2 regions of the Fictibacillus sp. S7 genome follow, and region 2 is predicted to be linked to the other one. Evidence: a T-box and tRNA genes for the amino acid it is inferred to sense, from the RefSeq annotation. Region 2 holds a T-box; the other holds one or more tRNA genes.
What was found. A T-box is a leader RNA that pairs with one kind of tRNA and senses whether it is charged. The one in region 2 lies ahead of serS (serine--tRNA ligase), so its partner is inferred to be a tRNA-Ser.

Region 1: it has a tRNA-Ser gene. The T-box ahead of serS (serine--tRNA ligase) is inferred to sense a tRNA for this amino acid. The anticodon was not compared.

Annotation. Positions count from the first base shown of each region.
Region 1 is NZ_QJKL01000001.1:363,538-378,327, reverse strand. It holds gene DMO16_RS01905 (hypothetical protein) at 198-395, shown strand; gene DMO16_RS01900 (hypothetical protein) at 414-884, shown strand; gene phoU (phosphate signaling complex protein PhoU) at 941-1,600, opposite strand; gene pstB (phosphate ABC transporter ATP-binding protein PstB) at 1,623-2,411, opposite strand; gene pstB (phosphate ABC transporter ATP-binding protein PstB) at 2,423-3,181, opposite strand; gene pstA (phosphate ABC transporter permease PstA) at 3,278-4,165, opposite strand; gene pstC (phosphate ABC transporter permease subunit PstC) at 4,165-5,079, opposite strand; gene DMO16_RS01870 (phosphate ABC transporter substrate-binding protein) at 5,187-6,095, opposite strand; gene DMO16_RS01865 (peptidoglycan D,D-transpeptidase FtsI family protein) at 6,366-8,381, opposite strand; gene DMO16_RS01860 (MFS transporter) at 8,493-9,770, opposite strand; gene DMO16_RS01855 (superoxide dismutase) at 9,915-10,526, opposite strand; tRNA gene DMO16_RS01850 (tRNA-Phe) at 11,049-11,124, opposite strand; tRNA gene DMO16_RS01845 (tRNA-Met) at 11,129-11,205, opposite strand; tRNA gene DMO16_RS01840 (tRNA-Ser) at 11,377-11,469, opposite strand; tRNA gene DMO16_RS01835 (tRNA-Ile) at 11,483-11,559, opposite strand; tRNA gene DMO16_RS01830 (tRNA-His) at 11,598-11,673, opposite strand; tRNA gene DMO16_RS01825 (tRNA-Met) at 11,690-11,766, opposite strand; tRNA gene DMO16_RS01820 (tRNA-Asn) at 11,772-11,846, opposite strand; gene DMO16_RS01815 (DUF456 domain-containing protein) at 11,994-12,476, opposite strand; gene DMO16_RS01810 (Na/Pi cotransporter family protein) at 12,506-14,122, opposite strand; gene DMO16_RS01805 (DUF1189 domain-containing protein) at 14,290-14,790, shown strand, end outside.
Region 2 is NZ_QJKL01000001.1:3,106,358-3,121,147, reverse strand. It holds gene gyrA (DNA gyrase subunit A) at 1-2,134, shown strand, start outside; rRNA gene DMO16_RS16235 (16S ribosomal RNA) at 2,491-4,038, shown strand; rRNA gene DMO16_RS16230 (23S ribosomal RNA) at 4,255-7,193, shown strand; rRNA gene rrf (5S ribosomal RNA) at 7,385-7,500, shown strand; gene DMO16_RS16220 (YaaC family protein) at 7,683-8,654, opposite strand; gene guaB (IMP dehydrogenase) at 8,786-10,243, shown strand; gene DMO16_RS16210 (serine hydrolase) at 10,403-11,695, shown strand; gene pdxS (pyridoxal 5'-phosphate synthase lyase subunit PdxS) at 11,841-12,725, shown strand; gene pdxT (pyridoxal 5'-phosphate synthase glutaminase subunit PdxT) at 12,744-13,328, shown strand; T-box leader at 13,368-13,582, shown strand; gene serS (serine--tRNA ligase) at 13,748-14,790, shown strand, end outside.

The DNA of each region.
Region 1 (14,790 bases), 2.7 Mb from region 2:
CCTTATTCGACGAAATCAAGGGTTTAATTGACAAAATTCTACAAGAAACGCCCCATTTTCCTCTGCATGCTGGAGATACCGTCGAATTTCTCGTCGAAATACCGCAAAAAGTTTAACGATTTGGCGAAATATCTACATTTCAGCGGAATACTATGGTATAAAAAATAGGGGGCAGGTTAAACTTGAGGAGGTTTTATATGAATATCATTATTTTTTCCTTGTTGGCTTTAGGACTGATTCTTCTTGCCATCTCTTATCGCAAAGATAAAGGAAACAATCTGGAGGTCCAGCTGGAGAACTTTTCAATACAGATTTTAAAAGAAATGTACCAGCTAAAAAAGAAGCTAAAGGTCATTGAAGACGCAATGCCAACGCAAGATAAATCTAAATACTAAAATACTGGGGATTTGAGAATGACAAATACAACACTACGAGGTTTCGCTGCCGGATTGATTGTATCTTCCGGATTGATCGCAGGCGTATACTATTCACAAACGCCTCCCGAAAAGGAAGTAAAAGCGGAGTTAAACGACAGCACGGTCAATACATATTTACATTCAAAAAGTATGACAGCTATTACAACCGAAGAACTGCAGCGTCTGAAGGAAAACAGAGTGGGAGCGGCTCCCGCTCCGAAAGAACAGGACAACTCTGAAGAAGCAAAACAAGAGAAGCCAAAGGTTGTTAAAGCGACTCTTCATGTTACAAGAGGTATGAGCACTGGAGAGGTTTGTGACTTTCTCGAAAAAGAAAATATCATTAAAGACAGCAAGTCTTTCCTGAAATACTTGCGGAAAAACAAGCTTGAAGGCCAAGTCCGGTTTGGTACATTTAAAGTCAACAGCAGCATGGACTTTAAAAAACTGGCCGATGCCATCACATAACATTTATAAAACATTTAAAAAGGGAGCCTGCAGCGTGCAGGCTCCCTTCTTTGCATCTATTCGTTTAAACCGTAGCGCTTGCCTTTCACAAGGAAAATAATGCTTTCGGCAATATTTGTGGCATGGTCCGCTGTACGTTCGATATAACGGCACACAAACGACAGCTGCGTAATCTGGGCAAGAGATTCGGGATGCTTGGTCATCAATTCCAAAAGCTCCCTGATGATTTTTCCGTAGAGCTCATCAACGGAATCATCTGTATCAGCAAGATTCTTCGCCAATACCACATCTTCGTCCACATACGCTTTAATGGAATCGGTGAGCATGCCAATAGCAATTTCCGCCATCCGCGGGAGATCAACCAAAGGCTTAATTAGCGGCTTTTCTCCGATACGAATGGTCGATTTAGCGATATTCACTGCAAAATCAGCCATCCGTTCCACGTCGGAAGAGATTTTTATTGCCGCAATGATCCTGCGTAAATCAGAGGCAACCGGTGCCTGCTTGGCGATCAGCAGAATGGCTGCATCATTGATTTCATCCTCCAGCTGATTGATCCTCTGGTCATTCTCAATCACTTCAAGTGCTTTGTCTACATCCTGTTCTTTAAGAGCTTCAATGGATTCTTTTAATGCATGCTCAGTGAGTTCTCCGATTTCCACAAGCATCGCCTTTAATTCGTTCAACTGAAGCTGAAAATTTTCCCGTACAACCATCTGCTTGTCACTCCTCTAGTTTTTATCCAAATCGCCCTGTAACATAATCTTCAGTCCGCTTGTCAGAAGGAGCCGAAAAGATCTTGTCTGTCTGATCATATTCGATCAACTCACCCATCAGGAAGAAGGCTGTTCGGTCGGAAACACGCGCTGCCTGCTGCATGTTGTGCGTAACCATGACAATCGAATAATTTTTTTTCAGTTCAAGTGCCAGTTCCTCTATTTTAATGGTGGAAATGGGATCGAGTGCCGAAGTCGGCTCATCCATCAAAATGACATCCGGCTTTGTAGCGATGGCTCTCGCAATACATAGACGCTGCTGCTGTCCCCCTGACAGACCCAAAGCAGATGTATTCAGGCGATCCTTCACTTCATCCCATAAGAATACATCTCTTAATGAACGTTCTACAATTTCGTCCAATTTTCCTTTTTTCTTCATCCCATGGATTTTTGGCCCGTACGCCACATTTTCGTAAATGGATTTCGGAAACGGGTTGGCTTTTTGAAAAACCATCCCCACCTTTTTCCGCAAATCCACCAGATCCACCCTGTCATTCAGCAGATTCGTTTGTTCATAGTTAATTTCACCGGACATTCTTACACCGGGGATATTTTGAATCATCAAATTCAACGTTTTAATAAACGTAGATTTCCCACATCCCGAAGGTCCGATGATGGCTGTAATTTCGTTATTGTAAATCGTAAAGTCAATATCTTTTAGTGCAAGGTTCTTGCCGTACCATAAATTCAAATTTTTGATATCAAAAACCGCTTTTTCTGTTACTGGTGGTGTAGCTGTTGCTTGTCCCATTTTCATCCCCCTTATCCGAACCGTCCGGTAATGTAATCTTCCGTATCTTTTTTAGATGGATTGGTGAAAATTTTATCGGTCTTATCAAATTCCACTAGTACACCATTTAAGAAAAACGCAGTCTTATCCGATATACGTGAAGCCTGGTGCATGTTATGCGTCACGATGACAATCGTATACTCTTTTTTCAGTTCCATGATCAAGTCTTCAATTTTGGCATTGGAAATCGGATCGAGTGCAGAAGCAGGCTCATCGAGCAACAGAATATTCGGTTTCATGGCCAGTGTCCTGGCTATGCACAAACGCTGCTGCTGTCCTCCCGACAAAGAAAGCGCTGATTCGTGCAGCCTGTCTTTTACCTCATCCCACAATGCAGCTTTGCGTAAACTTTCTTCAACAATTCCATCCAGCTTTTTCTTGGAACGGATTCCGTTAAACTTTAGCGCATGAACGATATTGTTATAAATGGACTTTGGAAACGGATTTGGCTTTTGGAACACCATCCCAATTTCTTTTCGCAATGCCACAACATTGATGTCATCACCAATCAGGTTAACATCATCATACTGGATCTCTCCTGTGCTCCGAGCACCCGGAATAAGATCATTCATCCGATTGATTGAGCGCAGAAATGTGGATTTCCCGCACCCTGAGGGTCCGATCAATGCAGTAACCGCATTTTTTCCGATTGAAAAACTAACGTCTTTTACTGCATGGTTCTCACCGTAATAAATATTTAAATGCTTTACATCCAGAGCAGCCGGCTTCATCTCTGTATTTTCTGATCGCGGCTGTTCGGCAATACGTGTATTTGTTTGTTTTGGTTCCATCACAGTTTTCATGTTACCCCACCTAATTTCTAAAATTTATTTAGAAGCTGTTATCTTTTTGTGTACGACACTGCCAATCCAGCGGGCAAGCAGGTTAAATATCAGCACAGAAATGATCAGCACAGCTGAAGAGCCATCCGCCACTTCTCGCACATCCGGGATGAGCCCTTGTGTGTTGACAGCCCAAATATGGACGGCAAGGGTTTCGGCCGGTCTGAAAATATTCAATGGTGATGTCGAATCAAACGGATTCCAGTTGGAAAAATCAAGAGTAGGTGTTGTTAATCCTGCTGTAAACAGCAATGCAGCTGCTTCTCCGAATACACGCCCGGAAGCAAGAATCGCTCCTGTTAGAATGCTTGGAAATGCCGCCGGTAAAAGAACCGTTTTAATGGTGTGCCAGTGAGTGATACCAAGGGCAAGACTTGCTTCTTTTTGATCTCTGGCCACTGTCCGCAATGCGTCTTCACACACACGTACCATGACCGGAAGATTGAAAACAGTAAGGGCAAGCGCACCCCCGAGGATGGAATAGCCCCAGCCCGTCAAATTAACGAACATAAGCAAACCAAACATACCGATGACAATAGATGGAAGTGAAGCCAGCACTTCGATACACGTCCGGATGGCATTCGTCAGCCTGCCGGGACGCGCGTATTCAGCCATGTAAATACCGCCTCCAAGACCTAGAGGTACAGTGAACACCATCGTCAAAAACAGGATATAGAAGGAGTTAAATAGCTGGTTGCCGATTCCCCCTCCTGCTCTGAACGAGCTGGACGGTGAGGTTAAAAAATCTAGATTAAGTTTGGAAAATCCGTGAAAAATGATATAGCCAAGCAGTCCCACCAGAACGGTGACGATGGTCGCTGCAATCAAGTAAAAAATCGTGGTTGCAATACGGTCAGCAACTTTACTGTTCATTAGAACTGCCTCCTTGAAGAAAGATAACGGATCAACAGGATAAAGATAAAGGACATGACCAATAGAATCAGGGCAAGTGACCAAAGAACATTGTTTTCAACACTTCCAAATGTCGTGTGTCCCATATTCAGTGTAATAATGGTCGTCAATGTAGCCGAAGGGTCCGTGATGGCTGAAGGCAATGAACGAACATTACCGATAACCATTTGAACCGCAAGAGCTTCTCCGAAAGCCCGTGCCATCCCGAGTACAATAGCTGTTAATAGCGTAGGCATAGCTGCCGGAATAAGTACTCTCCAGATCGTTTGCCAACGGGTTGCCCCAATCGCATATGAGGATTCTCGTAATCCTTTCGGAAGGGAGCTCATTGCGTCTGTTGCAATACTCGTTACAGTAGGCAAGATCATAATGGAGAGAACGATCATCCCAGCGAGCAAGCTGAATCCTTGTCCGCCAACAGTATCCCGAAGGAACGGAACAAGAACAGAAAGGCCGATGAATCCATAAACAACAGATGGAATACCAACAAGCAGCTCGATAACCGGCTGAAGAATCTTTTTTCCCCAAGAAGGAGCAATCTCGGTCATGAAGATGGCACCGCCAATACCGAGCGGAGCCGCTATTAAAGCGGAAAGAATAGTCACTGCAAAAGATCCCAGTATGAACGGAACTGCACCATACAATGGATTCTCTGCCGTTGGATTCCACTTCGTGCTGGTTAAAAATTCATATATACTTACGCCGTTGCTGATAAATGCCTGCAACCCTTTGGACCCAAGAAAAATGGTAATCGCAATGGTCGCCGAAATAATCAATAGAGCACTGGCCAACACCAGGTATTTTCCCCGCTTCTCTTTTTGTAGTGCGGATTTGTTTGATTTCTTTAACAGCCTTTGGCTGGCTGCCATGGTCATTGTCTTGTTATCCATTTTCGTACCTCCCCAAAACGCCCTAACAGGGTAAATATCCATTATGGTTTGGACACTTACCCTGATAATAGGCTTCTTAATGGTTCACTCTGTTACTTTTTTGTAACTTTTCCTTCAGCATCACGTTTTACTTCCATTTTGCTTGCAGGAATATATCCTTGCTCAGGTACAAGATTGTTTTGGATATCGTTGCTCATCATATAGTCAAGGAACTGTTTTTCCAATCCTTTAGGCTCACCTTTTGTATAAGAATGCTCATAAGCCCAGATTGGGAATTTACCTTTTTGAACATTTTCGTCTGTCGGTTTTACACCATCAATGCTAAGTGGAGTAACACCGCTTTTGTCCGTGAAGTAAGAGAATGCAAGGTAACCGATAGCTCCAGGTGTTTCTTTGATCAATTTTTGTACTGTGTTTGATGAATCTTCTGTTGCAGCACCTTCGACTGGTTCTTTTCCATCAAGAGCATATTTAACGAAAGTAGCTCGTGTTCCGGAAGAATCGGGACGGTTAATCAATGCAATCTTTTGATCTTTTCCGCCAAGTTCTTTCCAGTTTTTGATTTCACCAGTGAATACTTTGATAAGGTCTTTTTTAGAAATATCCTTGATACCTACTTCAGGGTTAACAGCTGCAGACATACCAACTACTGCGATTTGGTGATCTTTAAGCTTGTCCGCTGGGATGCCTTCTTTCTCTTCAGCAAAAACATCAGAGTTACCAATCTTAACCGCGCCTTCTGACACCTGGCTTAAGCCTGTTCCGCTTCCGCCGGCTTGTACTTGAATATCAGCATCAGGGTTCTTTTCTTTGAATTGTTCTGCTGCTGCTGCTACAAGCGGCTGCATTGCACTTGAACCGGAAACCACGATTGAACCGGAAGCTTTTTTCCCTCCGCCGCCATTCGCACTGTTGTCTTTATTATTGTTTCCACATGCTGTGGCAACAACCAGGATTAATGCCATTACTGCCAAAAGATAAACGGATTTCATTTTTTTCATTGTCTTTGGTCCCTCCAAAATGTTTTAAAAGATTTTTTGTTGATAGAGATTTTGCTATTTCTATACTGTCGTTGTCTCTATCGCCCACCCCCAACAATCGGTTAATCACTTCACATCTACTACAATAAGCGAGCATTATTAACGCTGTTTGAACCTAATGTTAAGAGATTGTAAAGAAAGCACGACATCTGTACTAGTGTTTCTGCCTAAAAACTATTTATGCACAAAAAAAACGCGCCCAAAGGACGCGTTTTCTTTACAAACAGCTAGTTATTTCGTCTTATTTCCGTCTTTTTTTAATTTAAAGTAGGCATCAAGTGCCCCTGAACCGATCTCAAGGTTGATTGAACCTTCACGGACTTTTGGAACCACAACCGCAAAAGAGACTTCCGGGTTGTCATACGGTGCATAACCAACAAGGGTTTTATTGTTTAATCCCGACTTAACATCAACCTGAGCGGTACCTGTCTTTCCTGCCGGCTGATAACTCTTGTTTTTAAAATACGCAGCCGCCGTACCATGGCTTCCCACCATAACCTGGCGGAAGCCCTGATGGACCACATCGAGGTATTCTTGTTTCATTTCAATTTTGTTCATAACATGGGGTTCAAATTTGTAATCCAATTTGCCAAGCTTTCCTGGCTGAGTGGAAGGTTCCCGTACTTCTTTTAAAAGATGCGGCTGCATTCGGTAGCCATTGTTGGCAATGGTCGATACATACTGAGCCATCTGCAGCGGTGTATACGTATCAAACTGTCCGATGGCAAAGAACATCGCCTGGGCAAGCTGATCGCTCATACCTGTGTTATAGCCTGTCGCTTCAGAAGGCAAATCAATTCCTGTTGGTACGCCGAGACCGAATTGGCTGTATGAATCCCGCAGTACTCTGAACGCCTCGTCCACGTGATGGTCAATAAACCGTTTATGTGAATAATCATAGCCAGCAAGCTTCATTGCGACATGCCACATATAAACGTTGGAAGAAGCCTCGAGTGCCTCCACTGGTCCGATGCTGCCAAGACCTGAGTGGGCAGATTTCATTTTCCTTCCGTCACCGAATACGAGCGGAGCATCGTAGAAATGCGTGGCTGGTGTAATCGCTCCCTTCTGCAGTCCAGTGAGCACTGTCGCACCTTTTACGGCAGAACCCATCTCAAACGAGTTATACACCGTACCGAATGGCGCGTTTTTATATTGGCCGGTTTTTGTATCGTATTTTTTTCCCGCCATGGAAAGAATCTCTCCATTTTCGGGATTCATCATAACGACATAAGCTTCCGTAAGATCCCGGTTGGCATAGGCAGATCCGCCGGATTTTGCTTTTTTCATGGCCTTTTCAATCACGTCTTCCACTTTTTGCTGAAGCTCCATATTAACGGTTAGCGTAAGGTCCTTGCCCCTTGAACCTTCTACTTCTACCGGTTCGCCAACCGGGTTCCCTGCTTTATCGGTTACATATCTAACACTTGATTTTTTTCCTCTGAGCAACGATTCGTATTGCTCTTCAAGAAAACTGGTTCCGACTAAATCATTTCGTTCGTTTCCTCGTGATAAATAAAAATCCATTTTACTGGAAGGGATTTGTTTGACCTGTCCAAACAACGCTTTGAACGTATCACCATATGGATAATCCCGTTTGGCATCGGGCTTAATATCAATGCCGGGCAGATCGGAAAGATGCTCACTGATTGTGGCGATCTCCTTTTGTGATGCACCGATTTTAATACGCTGTGGTGTCAGGGCATATCCGCTGTCCATTTCCCTCTTGATCGCCAGTACCTCAATTTGATGAGGAGTAAAGGAATCAAGATCCTTTTTGGTGATCCGGTCAAGCATAAGCTTGTAATACTGATCATCATTCAATTGCTTCTTTTCAGCGGGCGAAATGCGGCTTTCTACTTCCTTTTGATGCAGAAAGATAAAATAATCCTTTTTATCCCGCTCTGTTACATTTTTTGTGTCCTTTTTGATATAGCCAGCCAACTTTTCGGCAATCGCTTCACGGTCTTCCGCACTTGTTTTTTGTGTACGTGTATACGTAATGGAATATACCGGTTTATTATCCACCGCTACACGGTTTTCAGTATCCATCATCTTCCCTCTCGGAGCATCCAGCCGTGCGGTTACATTTTCCTTTTTATCCGCGGAGCGCTGATACTCTTCCCCCTGGACAATCTGTACATACCCCAGACGGAAAATTAAAATTGAGAAAAGAAAGAACACCGCAAGAAATAAGGCGTTCAGACGTATAGGGACATGATTCTTTTTCTTCGTTTCTTTGGTCATTCATTCCACCCTTACCTATGTATGGAAAGAGTTTCTGCTCATTTCCATTTTCCACAAATTGATTTACTACAATAATAGTAACAGTAAATCACTGTTTCGGAAAGAAAAATGTCACACTCTGCTGCCGTCTTCTCGATCTGTATTGTTCTGTGAGTAGTTGGATACAATGTCTGATTTTGGAAGGGTCGAAAATCGAATGGACCGCACACAAAAGTAAATGACAAAATGCCCGGCTCCAAGGATTGGAAGCAATAGAGGAATGCTGTAGTCCCCATTAAAGAACTGAATCGTGATCAGCAGAATAACAATCGAAAGGATTCGTCCCGCATTTAAAAAAAGTTCTCTCACAACAATATACTCCACTCTCATCGGCCCTGCATTGTCACATCTCCCGATCACATCATAAGTCAGAGAAACATATGGCACGAGAAGAAGAGGATAGGCGATCGAGATCACAACACCATAAAACATTAAAAGAGGAAAGGTGACATTCATTAAAAACAAGAACGGCGAAAGAAACAGGATCAACCCTCCAACAAAGATGGATTTTTTCCTTCGTTCCTTGTTCATGTACCGGGATACAACAAAATAGCCGATAAAAGATACTGCCGATTGAACAAGACCGAACGTGCCAAGCGCAAATTCACTGTCTGAAATAATATAAACCCAGATGACGATCAAAAAGATAAATGTGCCTTCTCGAATCCCTTGAAAAAAATGGGCATACAAGATTCGCGCCCAGTTTCGATTGTATGCCCGGGATTTAAGGATTTGCCATATATGAAACTTCCCTTCGGCTTTTTGCCGCTTCAAGAAAAAGCTGATGACTACAGCTGTAAAAAACAAAAACAACGAGACGGTAAAAATAATGCGATAGCCAGTAAACTTATCCAGCTGGGAAATTAAGAATCCCGAGGTTATAGGTCCAACCATACCTGATAACGAATTGAATACACCAAGATAACCGTTAAAGGAATCACGCGTGTCCGGCTCAGTCACTTCAAACGTCAACACGTTAAAAGCCAGCCAGTAGAACCCTGAGCCCGCACCAAGAAGACCTCCCAGCAAGAGAAGACGCTCGCTTGCCTGTTCTCCCAGAAAAAGCACAAACAAATAAAACAGCGACAGGATGGTAACACCAATTCGAAGTACAATAACCCTGTCAATTTTTTTGGTTAATCTCCCCGCAATAAAAAAAGCAACAGGCTGAATGCACACAATGGATAAATTATATAGAGCAATGTCTCTCAATTCTCCCGACTGTTTCCACAAATAAATGTTAACGAATGTATTGGACAAAGCGGTGCTCAGCGCGAACAGTCCGCCAATCACAAGCAATAAAAGCAATTCCTTCGTTCTGTCTGTATCTCCGAACAATTTAAATTTCATAATCTCGCCCCTTTGCAATTCACATGTAGTTTTCACCACTTATAAGGGGCTATTCGCCAATCGGAAAATTGGTTTTTATTGTAATTCCAATAAAAACAAAAGCCGGCTCCCCTGAGGAAACCGGCTTTCACCTGAAATACTTGCTTATTTTGCTTCGTTGTAGCGTTTTTCAACTTCATCCCAGTTTACAACATTCCAGAATGCGTTGATATAGTCAGGACGCTTGTTTTGATACTTAAGGTAATAAGCGTGCTCCCAAACATCAAGTCCAAGAATTGGTGTTTTGCCTTCCATTACAGGGTTGTCCTGGTTGGGAGTGCTTGTTACTTCCAACTCACCGTTATTTACAACAAGCCATGCCCAGCCAGATCCGAAACGGCCTTTTGCAGCGTTCGCGAACTGCTCTTTGAAAGCTTCAAGGCTTCCAAATTTGTTGTTGATGGCATCAGCCACTTCACCAGTTGGCTCATTGGATCCGCCTGGTTTAAGGATTTCCCAGAACAAACTGTGGTTCGCATGCCCGCCGCCGTTATTGCGTACAGCCGTGCGAATGTTTTCTGGCAGAGAATCAAGGTTTTTCAGAATGTCAACCAAGTTTTTGCTTTCAAACTCGGATTGGCCTTCAAGAGCTGCGTTCAAGTTGTCAACATATGTCTTGTGATGACGGTCATGGTGGATATTCATCGTATCCTCATCAATGTGTGGTTCAAGTGCGTTTGCGGCGTAAGGTAAAGCAGGCAGTTCAAACTTTGCCATGATACATCTCCTCCTTGATATGTAGTTCATTTTTTATTTCATTTTGGGAAACCCCAAATTGAAAACTTAGTCAACAAGAATGTTTAATAAGTAGCACAACACATACATTATCAGATTTACCCTTATCTTTCAACGATAAACCCTTATTGGAAGAAGCTTATTTTTTACGAGGGAATAGAGCGCTATGCCTTGTTTTCATTGAAATGGATTAAAAAGCGGTAAATTCCCTGCAAAATGCACAGTTTTGCAATTTTTTTTGTTAATCTTCGACTGGAGAGTAACAGACCTCTCCCTTTTGGAATGAAATTTTGTCTTAAATGTCCATACATTAGCGGATGATATTTAATTATTCTCAAAACTCCTGTGTTTATTCTCAAAATGAACCGATTTATTCTCAAAATAGCCCCTTTTACTCTCAAACCGTATATGTCGACACTAATCAGCATATTCGACGCATTTATTTTGAAATGTTGTAAACAAAAAACCTTTGCCAAAACGGCAAAGGTTACGTATGTATAGAAATGGTGGCTCGAGACGGAATCGAACCGCCGACACGAGGATTTTCAGTCCTCTGCTCTACCGACTGAGCTATCGAGCCACTTTGGTTGCGGGGACAGGATTTGAACCTGCGACCTTTGGGTTATGAGCCCAACGAGCTACCAGACTGCTCCACCCCGCGATGATATTAAGGTTTTGGACGATGAGTCCGAGTTTGTTGTCTCTTCCTCTACACGCTGTTTCTTGAAGTGTATCCGTCGAGACAAGCCATCATTGGTGCTGATTCACCGTCGTAGGCTTGCTCCACCCCGCGATGATATGTTACGAATGTTATTCCTCTTTACAAAGTAAATGGAGGAGGTAGAGGGATTCGAACCCCCGCGAGCCGCTAAGCCCCTGTCGGTTTTCAAGACCGATCCCTTCAGCCAGACTTGGGTATACCTCCGTATGATTGTATGTGGTGGACCCTGTAGGACTCGAACCTACGACCAATCGGTTATGAGCCGACCGCTCTGACCAACTGAGCTAAGGGTCCATGTGGTTTTATTTAGTATATCATATATGTAAGTATAATGGGGCGACCGATGGGAATCGAACCCACGAATGCCGGAACCACAATCCGGTGCGTTAACCACTTCGCCACGATCGCCATCGCCTAAAAAATATGGTAGCGGCGGAGGGGATCGAACCCCCGACCTCACGGGTATGAACCGTACGCTCTAGCCAGCTGAGCTACACCGCCATAGTTGGCTCCACAGGTAGGACTCGAACCTACGACCGATCGGTTAACAGCCGATAGCTCTACCACTGAGCTACTGTGGAACAATTATGTTGTCCTCTAAGGGACAAGAATTACTATATCATTTTTCCATTATGTAAGTCAACTCTTTTTTCAACAGCCTTGGTTGGCCGTTGTCGAGAAGACAGATATAAATATAGCATGTTCCCATCCGCTTAGCAAGCACTTTTTTATAAAACCACATACAAAAAGTATCCAATCATAATCAATTGAATGACGATCTTAACTACCGTCCCTCCCAAAAAGCCAAGGACCGAGCCTACACCGACTCTGAAGGCATCCATGGGAGATTTGCGTCCAATAACGAGTTCAGCCAGAAACGCCCCGATAAATGGACCGGCAATAATACCGGCCACCGGAATGACAAACGGACCGACAAGCAGGCCGATGGTACTCCCCCATATTGCCGCTTTCGAACCTCCCCGCCTTTTGACTCCATATAAATTGCTGACATAATCCACAACAAACAAACTCGCCAGCAGAACGGACTGCACAACGATAAAAAAGATCGTGTATGAGTGAAAGGAATAAAACAAGCCATACAAAACAAACCCCAGTACAAGAAACAGTGCGCCTGGCAAAATCGGATAGATTAAGCCTGCAAAGGCCAACAGAAAAGACAAGATGATCAGCGTCCAATATAAATAATCCAACGTTTCACCTCCAACTATCCTCGCATTTTTTATCGCTCAAGAACAGCTTCAGCAATATTGACGGAATGATCACCGATCCGTTCGAGATTGCTGATGAAATCAACATAGACAACACTTTCCTGGCCGGTGCTCAAATTATTGTTGATATCCTGAATATGCTTCTTTCTCAACGTTCTTTCCATTTCATCAATATCATCTTCAATGGACAGTACCTCTTCAGCCATGAACTTATTATTGGTCTCAAGCGCCTTAATGGCCTTTTCCAGACACGACTGGGTAAGAATCATCATATTCTCAAAATCCCTGGAAGTGACCTCTGAAAGCTTAATATTGTTTCTAGCCATAAAACAGACCAGATCAATCATATTTTTCATATGGTCCCCCACTCGTTCGATATCCTTGCAGAGGTTGAGCAGCATCGTATGCTCAGTTGATTCGTTTTTTGAAAGAGAATGAATCGATAATTTTACGAGAAATTTTGTGATTTGTCGGTCAAACCGGTTAATTTCCTCTTCATACTGCATGGCAGTGTCAGCATAACGGTTTTTTCGTGTTTGAAAAAAAAGCAACGCCAGTCTAAGGCCATCCCGGGAATAGGCCGCCATTTTCAGCAATTCCTGTCTCGCCTGATGCAAGGCAAATTCAGCTGAACTGTTAATCACTTTTTCATCCAGCTTCACCGTTTGGGTATCAACGGTCCATTCATCATCCCTGATCAAACGGGTAACAGCATAAACCAACAATGAAATGAACGGAAACAAAATTATGACGCTTGCGACATTAAAAAAGCCGTGTGCAAATGCGATTTCCATCGCCGGCTGTAAATTCATCGTGCGTGCGAACCATTCAATAATGCTTTTGTAGGGGATAAAGAAAATGAAAAAAATGACGGTGCCGATTACATTAAAAAGCACATGAACGAGCGCCGCACGCTTGGCATTCTGAGAAGCTCCGATGGCTGCAATTACTGCGGTGATGGTTGTTCCAATGTTTTCACCAAACAATACAGCAAGGGCACCGTTCAGATGAATCCAATCCATGGAAAACATTTGTTGAAGAATTCCTACAGTTGCACTGGAGGATTGCATAAACATAGTAGCTAGTGTCCCAATGGCTATCCCCAAAAAGGGCTGGTCATTAAGATGGTCATTTAAATTTTTAAAATCTAGGACTTGCAGCGGCTCAATTCCCGATGCCTTCAACTGTATTCCAAAGAACAGTGCGCCAAGTCCAAAAAGAATTCGTCCAATGGAAATATATTTATAGCTGCGAATAAAGAAAACAAAGAATCCACCCACTGCGAGCAAAGGCAAACCGTAGGCTGCAGCATCAAAGCCAATAATAAAAGTGGTAAAAGTTGTGCCTATATTAGCTCCCATAATGATTCCCACTGCCTGTCTCAATGTAAGCATGCGTGCATTAACAAGTCCGACAGTCATTACAGTGGTGGCGGAGCTGGACTGAATTAATATCGTAAAAAACAGACCAGTGAGAACCCCTGTATATGGATTTGTTGTTAAACTGTCAAGAATGTTTCGTAGCCGGTCTCCGGCAGAATTCTGAAGCCCTTCGCCCAAATATTTGATTCCAAAAAGAAAAAGGCCGAGTCCGCCCAAAAACTGAAACAGCATATCCTGAACACTCAATGTATTTGACAACCCCTTTTTACTAATCATCCTTCTGATATTATCTAGTTTTATAAATGTTCTGTAAAGATGCTTCCGAAAACCTTAACAAACCAATGGCTGCACATTGTTTGTTTTCTCATTATTCGCTAAAATTAATAGAGACCATTTAGGAAATGAGGAGTTACATGAGAATTGTCAATCATTTTATTAAGAGTCTGTATTCCCCGCAGACTGTGGCGCGTCTACGCTTTCAAGGGGTTGGAAAAGCAATCGGATACATATTTTTTCTTATTTTTCTCACTTCCATTCCCTTTGGAATTACATTTTCCATGGCCTTTAAATCAGGCACCGAGGAATTTGAGCAATCCATGAAGTCCGATATACCTGATTTCACGTTAAAGGATGGAAAGCTTTCTTCACAGCTCAAAAAGCCCGTCATTCAAACCGATGACAATCAAACCTTTATCTTTGATACCACGGGAGCCGTAAAGGAAAGCGACCTTAATAAGTACAATGATGTCATTGCCATGTTAAAGAACAAGGCGATCATTACATCGGGTGGTGAAACCCAAGCCTTTCCGTATCAGACGCTTGGCGATATGACACTGACCAAACAGGATGTGAGTTCCTGGATCAATAAACTTTCGGATTTGCTTCCTATTTTGCTTCCATTGATTTTTTTGTTC
Region 2 (14,790 bases):
CACCATTGATTACAAAGATAACTATGACGGCTCGGAAAGAGAACCCGTTGTTATGCCTTCCCGTTTTCCAAACCTGCTTGTTAACGGTACATCGGGAATCGCGGTGGGTATGGCAACGAACATTCCTCCTCATCACCTTGGAGAAGTCATTGACGGTGTGCTTGAACTTAGCCAAAATCCTGACATCTCAATTCCTGAGCTTATGGAATTTATTCCTGGCCCGGATTTCCCGACAGCAGGTGAGATCCTTGGTCGTGAAGGAATCAGAAAGGCCTACCAGACAGGAAGGGGTTCCATCATTATCCGTGCCAAAGCGGAAATTGAAGAACAATCCAATGGCAAAAACTTCATCATTGTCAGCGAACTTCCTTATCAGGTCAACAAAGCCCGATTGGTAGAAAAAATTGCTGAATTAGTAAGAGACAAAAAAGTCGATGGCATTACTGATCTTCGTGACGAATCCGACCGTAACGGGATGAGAATTGTTATTGAAGTCCGCCGCGATGCTAATGCCAATGTGCTGTTGAATAACCTGTACAAGCATACGGCACTGCAAACAAGCTTTGGAATTAACATGCTTGCCCTTGTCGATGGGCAGCCGAAGGTCCTTAATTTAAAGGAATGTCTGCATTATTATTTGAAACATCAGCAGGTTATTATTCGCAGAAGAACCGAATTTGAGCTTCGCAAGGCTGAAGCCAGGGCACACATTCTCGAAGGTTTGCGCATTGCGCTTGATCATCTGGATGAAGTCATTGCGTTGATTCGCGGATCAAGAACTACAGACATTGCACGTGACGGTTTGATGGAAAGGTTTGGTCTAAGCCTTGAACAGGCCCAGGCAATCCTGGAAATGCGCTTGCAGCGTCTGACCGGTCTGGAACGCGATAAAATTGAAAATGAATATAAAGAGCTTGTTGCTTTAATTGCCGAACTCCGCGCGATACTGGCGGACGAGGAAAAAATCCTTGAAATCATCCGTGAAGAACTCACCGAAGTTAAAGAGCGTTTTGCGGATGAGCGCCGAACCAATATTACGGTTGGCTTTGATATGATCGAGGATGAAGATTTAATTCCAAGAACAAACGTAGTTATTACTCTGACCAACAATGGCTATATCAAACGACTTCCGATCTCAACGTACCGCTCACAGCGACGGGGAGGAAGAGGTATCCAGGGTATGGGCACAGGTGATGAAGATTTCGTGGAACACCTGTTCACCACGAATTCCCATAACACGATCTTGTTCTTCACCAACAAAGGGAAGGTATATCGTCTAAAAGGATACGAAATCCCTGAGATGAGCAGAACTGCAAAAGGAATTCCAATTATCAATATGCTTCAGGTTGAACGCGGAGAAACGATTTCTGCTGTTATTCCGGTGGAAGAATTTGAAGATACCTGGTATCTCAACTTCATGACACGACACGGGATTACCAAGCGTTCACCGCTTTCCCAATTTGCCAATATCCGCAAAGGCGGTTTGTTTGCCATTACCTTGCGTGACGAGGATGAATTGATGGGCGTCAAACTGACCGATGGCAACAAAGAAATCATTGTCGGAACAAGCAAAGGTATGGCGATCCGTTATAAAGAGGATGATGTGCGGTCCATGGGCCGTACAGCTGCAGGTGTAAAAGCCGTCACTCTTGGCAAAGACGATTATGTTGTCGGCATGGAAGTACTTGATGAAGGGCATGAGGTCCTGATTGTTACGGAAAATGGCTTCGGCAAACGTACGCCGATGGAAGAATACCGACTGCAGTCCCGTGGCGGTAAAGGGATTAAAACATGCAATATTACCGAAAGAAATGGCGATATCACTGCCCTTAAAACCGTTACAAACGATCAAGATCTGATGATCATTACCGCAGACGGCATTCTTATCCGTATGAATGTGGAAGGCATCTCTTCCATGGGCCGAAACACACAAGGTGTGAAGCTGATCTCCATGCAGGAAGGCAATCACGTGGCCACGGTAGCAGTCGTTGAAAAAGAAGAAGAATTGGATGAAGCCATTGATGAGGCCATCGAAGAAACAATGGAACCCAGCGCTGATGAACAAGAAGTAAAAATGGAAACAAATGAAACTGAAGTACATGACGAAGACAGCGATACCGATCCAGAAGAATAAGCAATACAGTAAAAAGGCTGTTAAAAGTGAATCCACTTCTAACAGCCTTTTTTTCTTTGATTCATTTCTTTTCAGTAGAAATACATTTTTTATAAAAAACACTTGCAATGTATATAATAAGATGGTATATTTATTTAGCTTCTTGTTAAGCCTGTTCGGCAGGCAAATCTTTGAAAAAACTTTTTAGAGAAAATGGTTGACTTGATAGATGCTAATATGGTATTCTAATAAAGTCGCCAAAACGAGCGGCGCAAACAAAATGTTCTTTGAAAACCAAACAAAAGCCAGAGTAAGTCAGGGATTTTACAATCCCATCAATTTCTTATTTTTAAACATTAAGAGCTATATCAAACACTTTATTGGAGAGTTTGATCCTGGCTCAGGATGAACGCTGGCGGCGTGCCTAATACATGCAAGTCGAGCGAATGACGAGGAGCTTGCTCCTCTGATTTAGCGGCGGACGGGTGAGTAACACGTGGGTAACCTGCCTGTAAGACGGGGATAACTCCGGGAAACCGGAGCTAATACCGGATGATAACGAGAAGCGCCTGCTTCTTTTTTGAAAGTCGGTTTCGGCTGACGCTTACAGATGGGCCCGCGGCGCATTAGCTAGTTGGTGAGGTAACGGCTCACCAAGGCGACGATGCGTAGCCGACCTGAGAGGGTGATCGGCCACACTGGGACTGAGACACGGCCCAGACTCCTACGGGAGGCAGCAGTAGGGAATCTTCGGCAATGGACGAAAGTCTGACCGAGCAACGCCGCGTGAGCGATGAAGGCCTTCGGGTCGTAAAGCTCTGTTGTCAGAGAAGAACAAGTACCGGAGTAACTGCCGGTACCTTGACGGTACCTGACCAGAAAGCCACGGCTAACTACGTGCCAGCAGCCGCGGTAATACGTAGGTGGCAAGCGTTATCCGGAATTATTGGGCGTAAAGCGCGCGCAGGCGGTTTCTTAAGTCTGATGTGAAAGCCCACGGCTCAACCGTGGAGGGTCATTGGAAACTGGGAGACTTGAGTGCAGGAGAGAAAAGTGGAATTCCACGTGTAGCGGTGAAATGCGTAGAGATGTGGAGGAACACCAGTGGCGAAGGCGGCTTTTTGGCCTGTAACTGACGCTGAGGCGCGAAAGCGTGGGGAGCAAACAGGATTAGATACCCTGGTAGTCCACGCCGTAAACGATGAGTGCTAGGTGTTGGGGGGTTCCACCCTCAGTGCTGACGTTAACACATTAAGCACTCCGCCTGGGGAGTACGGCCGCAAGGCTGAAACTCAAAGGAATTGACGGGGGCCCGCACAAGCAGTGGAGCATGTGGTTTAATTCGAAGCAACGCGAAGAACCTTACCAGGTCTTGACATCCTCTGACCACTTGAGAGATCAAGCTTTCCCCTTCGGGGGACAGAGTGACAGGTGGTGCATGGTTGTCGTCAGCTCGTGTCGTGAGATGTTGGGTTAAGTCCCGCAACGAGCGCAACCCTTGACCTTAGTTGCCAGCATTCAGTTGGGCACTCTAAGGTGACTGCCGGTGACAAACCGGAGGAAGGTGGGGATGACGTCAAATCATCATGCCCCTTATGACCTGGGCTACACACGTGCTACAATGGGTGGTACAAAGGGTTGCGAAGCCGCGAGGCCGAGCCAATCCCAAAAAGCCACTCTCAGTTCGGATTGTAGGCTGCAACTCGCCTACATGAAGCCGGAATTGCTAGTAATCGCGGATCAGCATGCCGCGGTGAATACGTTCCCGGGCCTTGTACACACCGCCCGTCACACCACGAGAGTTTGTAACACCCGAAGTCGGTGGGGTAACCTTTTGGAGCCAGCCGCCGAAGGTGGGACAGATGATTGGGGTGAAGTCGTAACAAGGTAGCCGTATCGGAAGGTGCGGCTGGATCACCTCCTTTCTATGGAGACATGAGCACTCAGGTGCCTCATGAATCTTACTCTGAGCTTTTGTTTGGTTTTGAAAGAACATCGTTTCTTTCAATTCATAAAGGTTACACATTTGATGTGGCCATGTTCCTTGAAAACTAGATAACGAAACATCCAAACAAGCCAACTAATTCATTAGTTGTGCGCTGATTTAGTGATTTTTTTACGATCTTACGATCGTGTTTAAAGGTTAAGCTAGAAAGGGCGCACGGTGGATGCCTTGGCACTAGGAGCCGAAGAAGGACGGGACGAACACCGATATGCCTCGGGGAGCTGTAAGTAAGCGTTGATCCGGGGATTTCCGAATGGGGGAACCCACCATCCGTAATGGGATGGTATCCATATCTGAATACATAGGATATGAGAAGGCAGACCCGGGGAACTGAAACATCTAAGTACCCGGAGGAAGAGAAAGCAAATGCGATTTCCTGAGTAGCGGCGAGCGAAACGGAAACAGCCCAAACCAGAGGGCTTGCCCTCTGGGGTTGTAGGACACTCTACATGGAGTTACAAAGGAACGGGGTAGATGAAGCGGTCTGGAAAGGCCGGCCAAAGAAGGTAACAGCCCTGTAGTTGAAACTTCGTTCCCTCCTGAGTGGATCCTGAGTACGGCGGGACACGTGAAACCCCGTCGGAATCCGGGAGGACCATCTCCCAAGGCTAAATACTCCCTAGTGACCGATAGTGAACCAGTACCGTGAGGGAAAGGTGAAAAGCACCCCGGAAGGGGAGTGAAAGAGATCCTGAAACCGTGTGCCTACAAGTAGTTGGAGCCCATTAACGGGTGACAGCGTGCCTTTTGTAGAATGAACCGGCGAGTTACGATAACGTGCAAGGTTAAGCCGAGAAGGCGGAGCCGCAGCGAAAGCGAGTCTGAATAGGGCGCCATAGTACGTTGTCGTAGACCCGAAACCGTGTGATCTACCCATGTCCAGGGTGAAGTTCAGGTAACACTGAATGGAGGCCCGAACCCACGCACGTTGAAAAGTGCGGGGATGAGGTGTGGGTAGGGGTGAAATGCCAATCGAACACGGAGATAGCTGGTTCTCCCCGAAATAGCTTTAGGGCTAGCCTCGCGGCTAGAGTCCTGGAGGTAGAGCACTGATTGGACTAGGGGCCCCCACAGGGTTACCGAATTCAGTCAAACTCCGAATGCCAGAGACTTATCCGCGGGAGTCAGACTGCGAGTGATAAGATCCGTAGTCAAGAGGGAAACAGCCCAGACCATCAGCTAAGGTCCCAAAGTATACGTTAAGTGGGAAAGGATGTGGAGTTGCCCAGACAACCAGGATGTTGGCTTAGAAGCAGCCACCATTTAAAGAGTGCGTAATAGCTCACTGGTCGAGTGACTCTGCGCCGAAAATGTACCGGGGCTAAACGTATCACCGAAGCTATGGATTGTACCATCAGGTACAGTGGTAGGGGAGCGTTCGAAGTGCGGTGAAGTCAGACCGGAAGGACTGGTGGAGCGCTTTGAAGTGAGAATGCCGGTATGAGTAGCGAAAGACAAGTGAGAATCTTGTCCATCGAAAGCCTAAGGTTTCCTGAGGAAGGCTCGTCCGCTCAGGGTTAGTCGGGACCTAAGCCGAGGCCGAAAGGCGTAGGCGATGGCCAACAGGTTGAAATTCCTGTACCACCTCCTTTCCGTTTGAACGACGGGGGGACGCAGGAAGGTAGGGAGAGCGCGCGAATGGAAATGCGCGTCTAAGCAGTTAGGCTGATTGTGAGGCAAATCCCGCAATCGTGAAGGCTGAGCTGTGACGGCGAGGGAAATTACAGTACCGAAGTCCCTGATCCTACACTGCCAAGAAAAGCCTCTAGTGAGGAAAGAGGTGCCCGTACCGCAAACCGACACAGGTAGGCGAGGAGAGAATCCTAAGATGATCGGGAGAACTCTCGTTAAGGAACTCGGCAAAATGACCCCGTAACTTCGGGAGAAGGGGTGCTCTGGTAGGGTTTATCGCCCGAGAGAGCCGCAGTGAATAGATCCAAGCGACTGTTTAGCAAAAACACAGGTCTCTGCGAAGCCGCAAGGCGAAGTATAGGGGCTGACACCTGCCCGGTGCTGGAAGGTTAAGAGGAGGGGTTATCCCTTAGGGGAGAAGCTCTGAATTGAAGCCCCAGTAAACGGCGGCCGTAACTATAACGGTCCTAAGGTAGCGAAATTCCTTGTCGGGTAAGTTCCGACCCGCACGAAAGGTGTAACGATTTGGATACTGTCTCAACGAGAGACCCGGTGAAATTATAGTACCTGTGAAGATGCAGGTTACCCGCGACAGGACGGAAAGACCCCATGGAGCTTTACTGCAGCTTGATATTGGATTTTGGTACAGTTTGTACAGGATAGGTAGGAGCCTGAGAAGTCGGAGCGCCAGCTTCGATGGAGGCGTCGGTGGGATACTACCCTGACTGTATTGAAATTCTAACCTGGAACCGTGATCCGGTTCGGAGACAGTGTCAGGTGGGCAGTTTGACTGGGGCGGTCGCCTCCTAAATCGTAACGGAGGCGCCCAAAGGTTCCCTCAGAATGGTTGGAAATCATTCGCAGAGTGTAAAGGCACAAGGGAGCTTGACTGCGAGACCTACAAGTCGAGCAGGGACGAAAGTCGGGCTTAGTGATCCGGTGGTTCCGCATGGAAGGGCCATCGCTCAACGGATAAAAGCTACCCTGGGGATAACAGGCTTATCTCCCCCAAGAGTCCACATCGACGGGGAGGTTTGGCACCTCGATGTCGGCTCATCGCATCCTGGGGCTGAAGTAGGTCCCAAGGGTTGGGCTGTTCGCCCATTAAAGCGGTACGCGAGCTGGGTTCAGAACGTCGTGAGACAGTTCGGTCCCTATCCGTCGCGGGCGCAGGAAATTTGAGAGGAGCTGTCCTTAGTACGAGAGGACCGGGATGGACACACCGCTGGTGTACCAGTTGTTCCGCCAGGGGCATAGCTGGGTAGCTACGTGTGGACGGGATAAGTGCTGAAAGCATCTAAGCATGAAGCCCCCCTCAAGATGAGATTTCCCATCACGTCAAGTGAGTAAGACCCCTTAGAGATGATGAGGTTGATAGGTCTGGTGTGGAAGCGTGGTGACACGTGGAGCTGACAGATACTAATCGGTCGAGGGCTTATCCTTAATTAAATCAGTAAGTTTGGATGAAGTTATCTAGTTTTGAGGGAATATGCCTCAAAAACAAAAGGTTTGTCAGCGACAAGAGATTCGAGGAAGCAAAACGAGGACTCTCCGGAGTGTACTTTACCGTACATGAGGAAGAGGAGGAGTGAAGCTGACGAAGAAAATCGCCGTTGATCACAAACCGATAGATGTCTGGTGGCAATAGCGAAGAGGTCACACCCGTTCCCATACCGAACACGGAAGTTAAGCTCTTCAGCGCCGATGGTAGTTGGGGGCTTCCCCCTGTTAGAGTAGGACGTTGCCGGGCAAATGAAAGCACTGCTGAACATTCAGCGGTGCTTTTTTGTTTTGTCGAAAGATGAAAATGACGTGATTTACAAGTGTTCTTTGTCGAACTGCAAGTAACGCAACGATTAGAAGACCAGGATATCCTCAAAGCCATGAATCACCCCTCGCCACAATATCCAATTAGTCCTTTGCCTTTAAAAATCAATAGCCCTCTCCCTGTAAATCCTTCCTGCGCAAATACTCACCCAGCAGATAAGGCACTTTGTACTGTGTAACGGCGAGAAACTCTTTAATAAAAGGGAGATCATTGGTCGTGTAGGAGTGGAAGATGTCACTCCACCATTCGGTTTCATAGCGGCACAACATACTCAGGTTGTAGAGTACCGCGTAATGAATCATACATTCATTCAATTCCTTCATTTCCCGCCTGCTGCCATACAAGTAATATTGACCGTTACTATGGTAACTGAATGGCTCGCACTCAAGAGGATGCAGCTCCTTGGATGAGTGTACAATGATGTGTTCCTTTGTTTCTTTTAATAACTGATACGTAATGGCTGGATTTTCATTCAGGAAAAGGAGGAACCTTTCCGTATTCATGTACAGACCGTCAAGGACCTCAACTGGAATCATCAGTTCCTGGTCCTTTCTGCAGACGGCTACATTTACCGATTCATTTTGCACATGCCAAAACAGATCTCTTAATTCAGGAATAAGAGGCATAATGTCGTTCATTTTCAGCTTTTCTCCTTCAGCATGTTTCACATGAAACAATTCAGTAGAAAAGTGATTAAAAAGGCCGCTTCTTTGGATTCTCACTTCATCATGAAGGAATTCATAATACTTCTTTTTCCGTTTCCTTGTCGTCACCCCATGGGCAAGCACGGAGCTGTTTTCCGGATAGCCGGGATCGACCGTCAGGATGCAGGCTTTAAGCAGCTGGATCATACCATAGAACAAAAGAACAGGCTGCAGCTCTGTAGGAGCTGTGCCCGCAAGATCATAATATTTTTTTCCGTGTTCGAGAAAATAGATAAAGGGGTAGCAGTTCTGGTAACTTTTGCTTTCTGCCTGCTCAATCCCTTTGCTGAAGTAACAAGAATAAAGATATTTTTGAGCCCTGCTTGAAGAGAGGAAGCTGCTGTACATAGACCAAATATTATGAGTTGACATGAGTGTGCTCCTCTCCTGTTATTTTTTGAAAAGTTAGACTTATTGTTCCTTCCTTGACAGTAGTTTATCCAGTTGTTAATCTACAAATAATATTTTACAGGAAGAAAATTGATGAGAAGGGTGGAGTAAGCATGTGGGAGAGCAAGTTTGAGAAAGAAGGATTAACGTTTGATGATGTACTGTTGGTTCCGTCAAAGTCCTCAGTACTGCCAAAGGATGTCTCTTTAAAGACACGTCTTTCTGACTCTGTACAACTAAATGTACCGATTATTAGTGCAGGAATGGATACCGTAACAGAAGCTGAAATGGCAATTGCGATGGCACGCCAGGGCGGGTTGGGTATTATCCATAAAAACATGTCAATTGAACAGCAAGCGGAACAAGTGGACAGGGTCAAGCGTTCTGAGAGTGGGGTTATCACAGATCCTTTTTACCTGACTCCTGACCATCAAGTATTTGATGCTGAGCACCTTATGGGGAAATACAGAATTAGCGGTGTACCCATTGTCGATGGCGACAAAAAATTAGTCGGCATTCTCACCAACCGTGATCTTCGCTTTATTGAAGATTACTCCATCCAGATTTCAGATGTCATGACAAAAGAGAACCTTGTTACCGCACCTGTTGGAACAACGCTTAAAGAAGCTGAACAATTGCTTCAAAAGCATAAGATTGAAAAGCTTCCATTGGTTGATGATGAAGGAACTCTTCAAGGATTAATTACCATAAAAGATATTGAGAAAGTGATTGAGTTTCCGAACTCTGCAAAAGACAGCCAGGGACGTTTGCTGGCTGGTGCAGCAGTAGGTGTGACGAAGGATGCGATGGTTCGTATCGACAAGCTTGTGGAAGCTGGCGTGGATGCTATCGTTATTGATACCGCTCATGGCCATTCTGAAGGCGTACTGACTAAAGTCAGGGAAGTCCGTGCCAAATATCCGGACCTTACGATTATTGCCGGTAATGTGGCTACTGCCGAAGCGACAAGGGATCTTATTGAAGCAGGCGCTAGTGTGGTTAAAGTAGGTATTGGTCCAGGGTCTATCTGTACTACACGCGTTGTGGCAGGAGTTGGCGTTCCACAGATTACAGCTGTTTATGATTGTGCGACAGAAGCCCGAAAGCACGGGATTCCAATCATTGCGGACGGTGGCATTAAATATTCCGGTGACATCGTAAAAGCACTGGCTTCTGGAGGATATGCCGTTATGCTGGGCAGCATGCTTGCCGGTGTGTCAGAAAGCCCGGGAGAGCGTGAGATTTATCAGGGACGTCAGTTTAAGGTATACCGGGGAATGGGATCCATCGGCGCCATGGAACAAGGAAGCCGCGACCGATATTTCCAGGAAAATAACCAAAAACTTGTTCCGGAAGGCATTGAAGGACGAGTACCTTACAAAGGACCGCTGGCCGATACCTTGTTCCAGCTAGTCGGAGGTATTCGTTCCGGTATGGGATATTGCGGGACACCAACAATCGAAGATCTTCAAAATAATTCCAAGTTTGTTCGGATTACAGGTGCCGGGCTTCGCGAGAGTCATCCTCACCAGGTTCAGATTACCAAAGAAGCACCAAATTATTCAGTCTAAAGATAGATTTTTGAAAAAAAGTGGACAGAGGTTATTCCTCTGTCTATTTTTTTGTATATTGCTATGGTACAATTACGTTTGTGTGTAAATTGTATGGAGGTGTCAGTGTTGTTCGGCAACAAAATTAAAGGTATTACGTTTTCTGCTGTTTTGGTTTCGATGTTATCAGCCAGTATGTTTGGATATTCAGATAAAGCAAGTGCTGCTCCTGTGCTTAAATCCAGTTCAGAGACCGCGATTTTAGTTGATGGAGATACAGGAAAGGTTTTATATCAAAAGAAAGCCGAGCAAGTATTGCCGCCTGCCAGTATGTCAAAAATGATGACAGAATACCTGGTAAATGAAGCAATTAAAAAAGGTAAAATTAAGTGGGATCAAAAAACTGCCATCAGTACATATGCCCATAAAATTTCTCAAAACCGTTCACTATCAAATGTCCCATTACGCAGTGACTATAAATATTCGGTAAAAGAACTTTACGAAGCGATGGCGATCTATTCTGCCAACGGTGCATCTATTGCGCTTGCAGAGCTAGTCGGCGGGTCTGAAGAAAAGTTTGTTAAAATGATGAATGACAAAGCCAAGGAAATGGGAATCAAGGATGCCCGTTTTGTTAACTGTACAGGTTTGAATAACAATGACCTGCAAGGATTTGACTCTGTTGGAAGCAAAACAGATGAGAATAAAATGTCCGCAAAATCCGTTGGTATTCTTGCTTACAAGCTGATCAATGATTATCCGGAAGTTCTGGATATCGCAAGTATTCCTACTAAATGGTTCCGTCCAAATACCGATGACAAAATCCTTATGAAAAACTGGAACTGGATGCTTCCGGAACTTGTATACGGATATAAAGGTGTAGATGGTCTTAAGACAGGTACCACTGACAGCGCCGGTTATGCCTTTGCTGCTACTGCTAAACGCGATGGAACAAGACTTATCTCTGTTTTAATGAAATCAGACAGCTACAAAGGCCGTTTTGACGAAACTAAAAAGCTGCTGAGTTATGGATTTGAAAATTATTCTAAAGAAACATTATTGCCTAAGGGCTACGAGCTCAAAAACAAAAAAACCCTTCCTGTTATTCAAGGCAAGGATAAAGAAGTAGGAATTAAAACAAAAGAACCGGTAACCATGCTGGTGAAAAACGGTGAAAAAGAAAACTACAAGCCTGTACTTGTGATCGACAAAAAACACCTCGATAAAGACGGGAAATTGAAAGCCCCTCTTAAGAAAGGTGAAGCGATCGGACACATCGAGCTGAAGTATACAGGTAAAGAAAAGGATCAGGGCTATTTGCTCAATGATGGATCCGGCAAAGGACAAGCCAGTGTGGTAACAACCAAAGCGGTCGAAAAAGCCAATTGGTTTGTACTGTCCATGAGAAGCACGGGTCATTTCTTTGGCGGTGTCTGGGATTCTGCCATGGATACGGTAAAAGGCTGGTTCTAATGTCATATCATACTCTTCGAAAGCATTGCTTTTGGAGAGTATTTTTTTAAACCCTATGAATTTTATCGGTTTTACGTTAAAATAAGTGTGAATTTGATTATTACAAAAACTCAGATTTGAGTTAATAAATAGGGGGATATGTAGCATGTTGAAAACAGGTACAGATCGTGTAAAACGCGGAATGGCTGAAATGCAAAAAGGCGGAGTCATCATGGATGTCATCAATGCAGAGCAAGCCAAAATTGCTGAAGCTTCCGGTGCAGTAGCCGTTATGGCGCTTGAGCGTGTTCCGGCTGATATTCGCGCAGCAGGCGGAGTGGCTCGCATGGCTGACCCTACCATCGTAGAGGAAGTACTCAATGCAGTAAGTATCCCCGTTATGGCGAAAGCAAGAATCGGCCACATTGTCGAAGCTCGTGTTCTTGAATCCATGGGAGTAGACTACCTGGATGAAAGTGAAGTACTGACTCCTGCCGATGAAGTGTTCCACTTAAACAAACGTGATTTTACCGTTCCATTTGTATGTGGGGCACGTGACCTTGGAGAAGCATCCCGCCGTATTGGTGAAGGAGCATCCATGCTTCGTACGAAAGGTGAGCCAGGAACAGGCAACATCGTTGAAGCGGTTCGCCACATGCGCATGATTCAAGGCCAGATCCGCAAAGTATCTGCAATGAGTGAGGATGAATTGATGACAGAGGCGAAAAACCTTGGGGCACCTTATGAAATTCTTCTTCAAATCAAAAAAGACGGCCGTCTTCCAGTCGTTAACTTTGCAGCCGGCGGTGTAGCTACACCAGCGGATGCCGCATTAATGATGGAGCTTGGAGCTGACGGTGTGTTTGTTGGATCCGGAATCTTCAAATCAGCAAACCCCGAAAAGTTTGCCCGTGCGATTGTAGAAGCAACTACTCATTACAGAGATTATGAGCTGATTGCAGAATTGTCCAAAGGACTTGGAACAGCAATGAAAGGAATTGACATCTCCACGCTTCTTCCTGGAGACCGTATGCAGGAGCGAGGCTGGTAAGAAGGGAACGCTGCATAAATGACTAAGATAGGTGTACTTGCTCTGCAAGGCGCTGTAAGGGAACATATTAAAGCTTTACAGGAAAGCGGCGCAGAAGCAGTAAGCGTAAAGCGAATTGATGAGCTAAACGACCTTGATGGCCTGATTATCCCGGGTGGAGAAAGCACGGCCATGAGGCGTTTAATCGATAAATATGAATTTCTTGAACCACTCAAAGCATTTGCAAAGGAAAAACCGGTTTTTGGCACATGTGCAGGTCTCATCCTGATGGCGAAAAGCATTCAGGGACAAGATACCGCCCACCTCGAGCTGATTGATATGACGATTGAACGCAATGCATTCGGCCGCCAAAAAGAAAGCTTTGAAGCAGTGCTTGAAATCAAAGGTGTGGGTGAGGACGTAAATGGTGTATTTATCCGTGCTCCTTACATTGTGAATGTTGGTGAAGACGTTGAAGTTCTTTCCGTTCACAATGACCGCATTGTAGCTGCCAGACAGGGACATTTCCTTTGTGCAGCCTTTCATCCGGAGCTAACGGATGACTATCGCCTGCATCAATTTTTTGTGCAGATGGTGGATGAAACGAAAAAAGTCATTGCATAAAAAAAGAAATTGTTGTACATTACTATACAAACATTATTTGTTAAATCGAAGACAGGAATCAGTAGCAACATGATTTTTGACCAGAGAGTCGGTGGCTGGTGAAAACCGATCAAAATCTGTTGCGAATCCATCCTTGAGTGGAAAGCTGAAATGTTACGTAGGCTTTCACGGTCCACATTGTCCGTTATCAATGCCGAGCGGCAGGCAATCGCCTGCAACCAGGGTGGCAACGCGGGTTAACTCTCGTCCCTTTCTACTTTATGCGTAGTGAAGGGACGGGAGTTTTTTATTTTGTACGCCGTTTTAAAAATTGCGAATTACTTCGTTGGCTTTGGTTTTGCGGAGCCATATGGACTTTTCCTTTTGGATGGATGGAACATTAGTTGTTGTGTAAAGGTGAAATAAAGGAGGATAAAAACATGCTGGATTTGAAATTTGTACGAGCGAATTTTGATGAAGTAAAAGAAAAACTAAGCAAACGAGGAGAAGATTTATCCGGTCTTGACCGTTTTCTCGCGTTGGATGAACGCCGCCGTCAATTGATTGGTGAAACGGAGACGCTGAAGTCCAAGCGGAATGAAGTATCCAAACAGGTAGCGGAATTTAAGCGTGAAAAGAAGGATGCGGATCATCTGATTAAAGAGATGCGTGAAGTGGGCGACAGGATCAAAGCAATTGATGAGGAGCTCCGCACGACTGAAGAAGATTTGAATCACATCATGCTGACTTTGCCAAATCTTCCACATGAGAGCGTACCTGTTGGTGAAACAGAGGATGATAACGTGCCGGTCCGCCATTGGGGAGATATTAAAGAATTTTCCTTTGAGCCTAAGGCACATTGGGACTTGGCAACGGACCTTGATATTGTAGACTTTGAAAGAGCAGCCAAAGTAACCGGCAGCCGTTTTGCTTTTTATAAGGGAGCGGGTGCACGTCTGGAACGTGCTTTGATCAACATGATGATGGATTATCATGAAGACCACCATGGTTATACGGAGATTTTACCGCCATATATGGTAAACCGGGAAAGCATGACAGGTACCGGGCAGCTTCCTAAGTTTGAAGAAGATGCGTTTAAAATTCGTGAAGAAGATTACTTTTTAATTCCTACAGCGGAAGTCCCTGTAACAAACTTGCACCGCAACGAGATTTTAACAGCTGATGAATTGCCAAAAGGTTATGTGGCCTACAGCGCGTGCTTTCGTTCTGAAGCAGGTTCTGCAGGAAGAGACACACGCGGCCTGATCCGCCAGCATCAGTTTAATAAGGTTGAGCTTGTACGCTTTGTTAAACCGGAGGATTCTTATGAAGAACTCGAAAAGCTTACAGGTCATGCTGAAAAAATTCTTCAGCTCCTGAAGCTTCCTTACCGGGTGCTCAGCATGTGTACGGCTGACTTAGGATTCACGGCAGCTAAGAAGTACGACATTGAAGTATGGATTCCGAGCTATGGAACGTACCG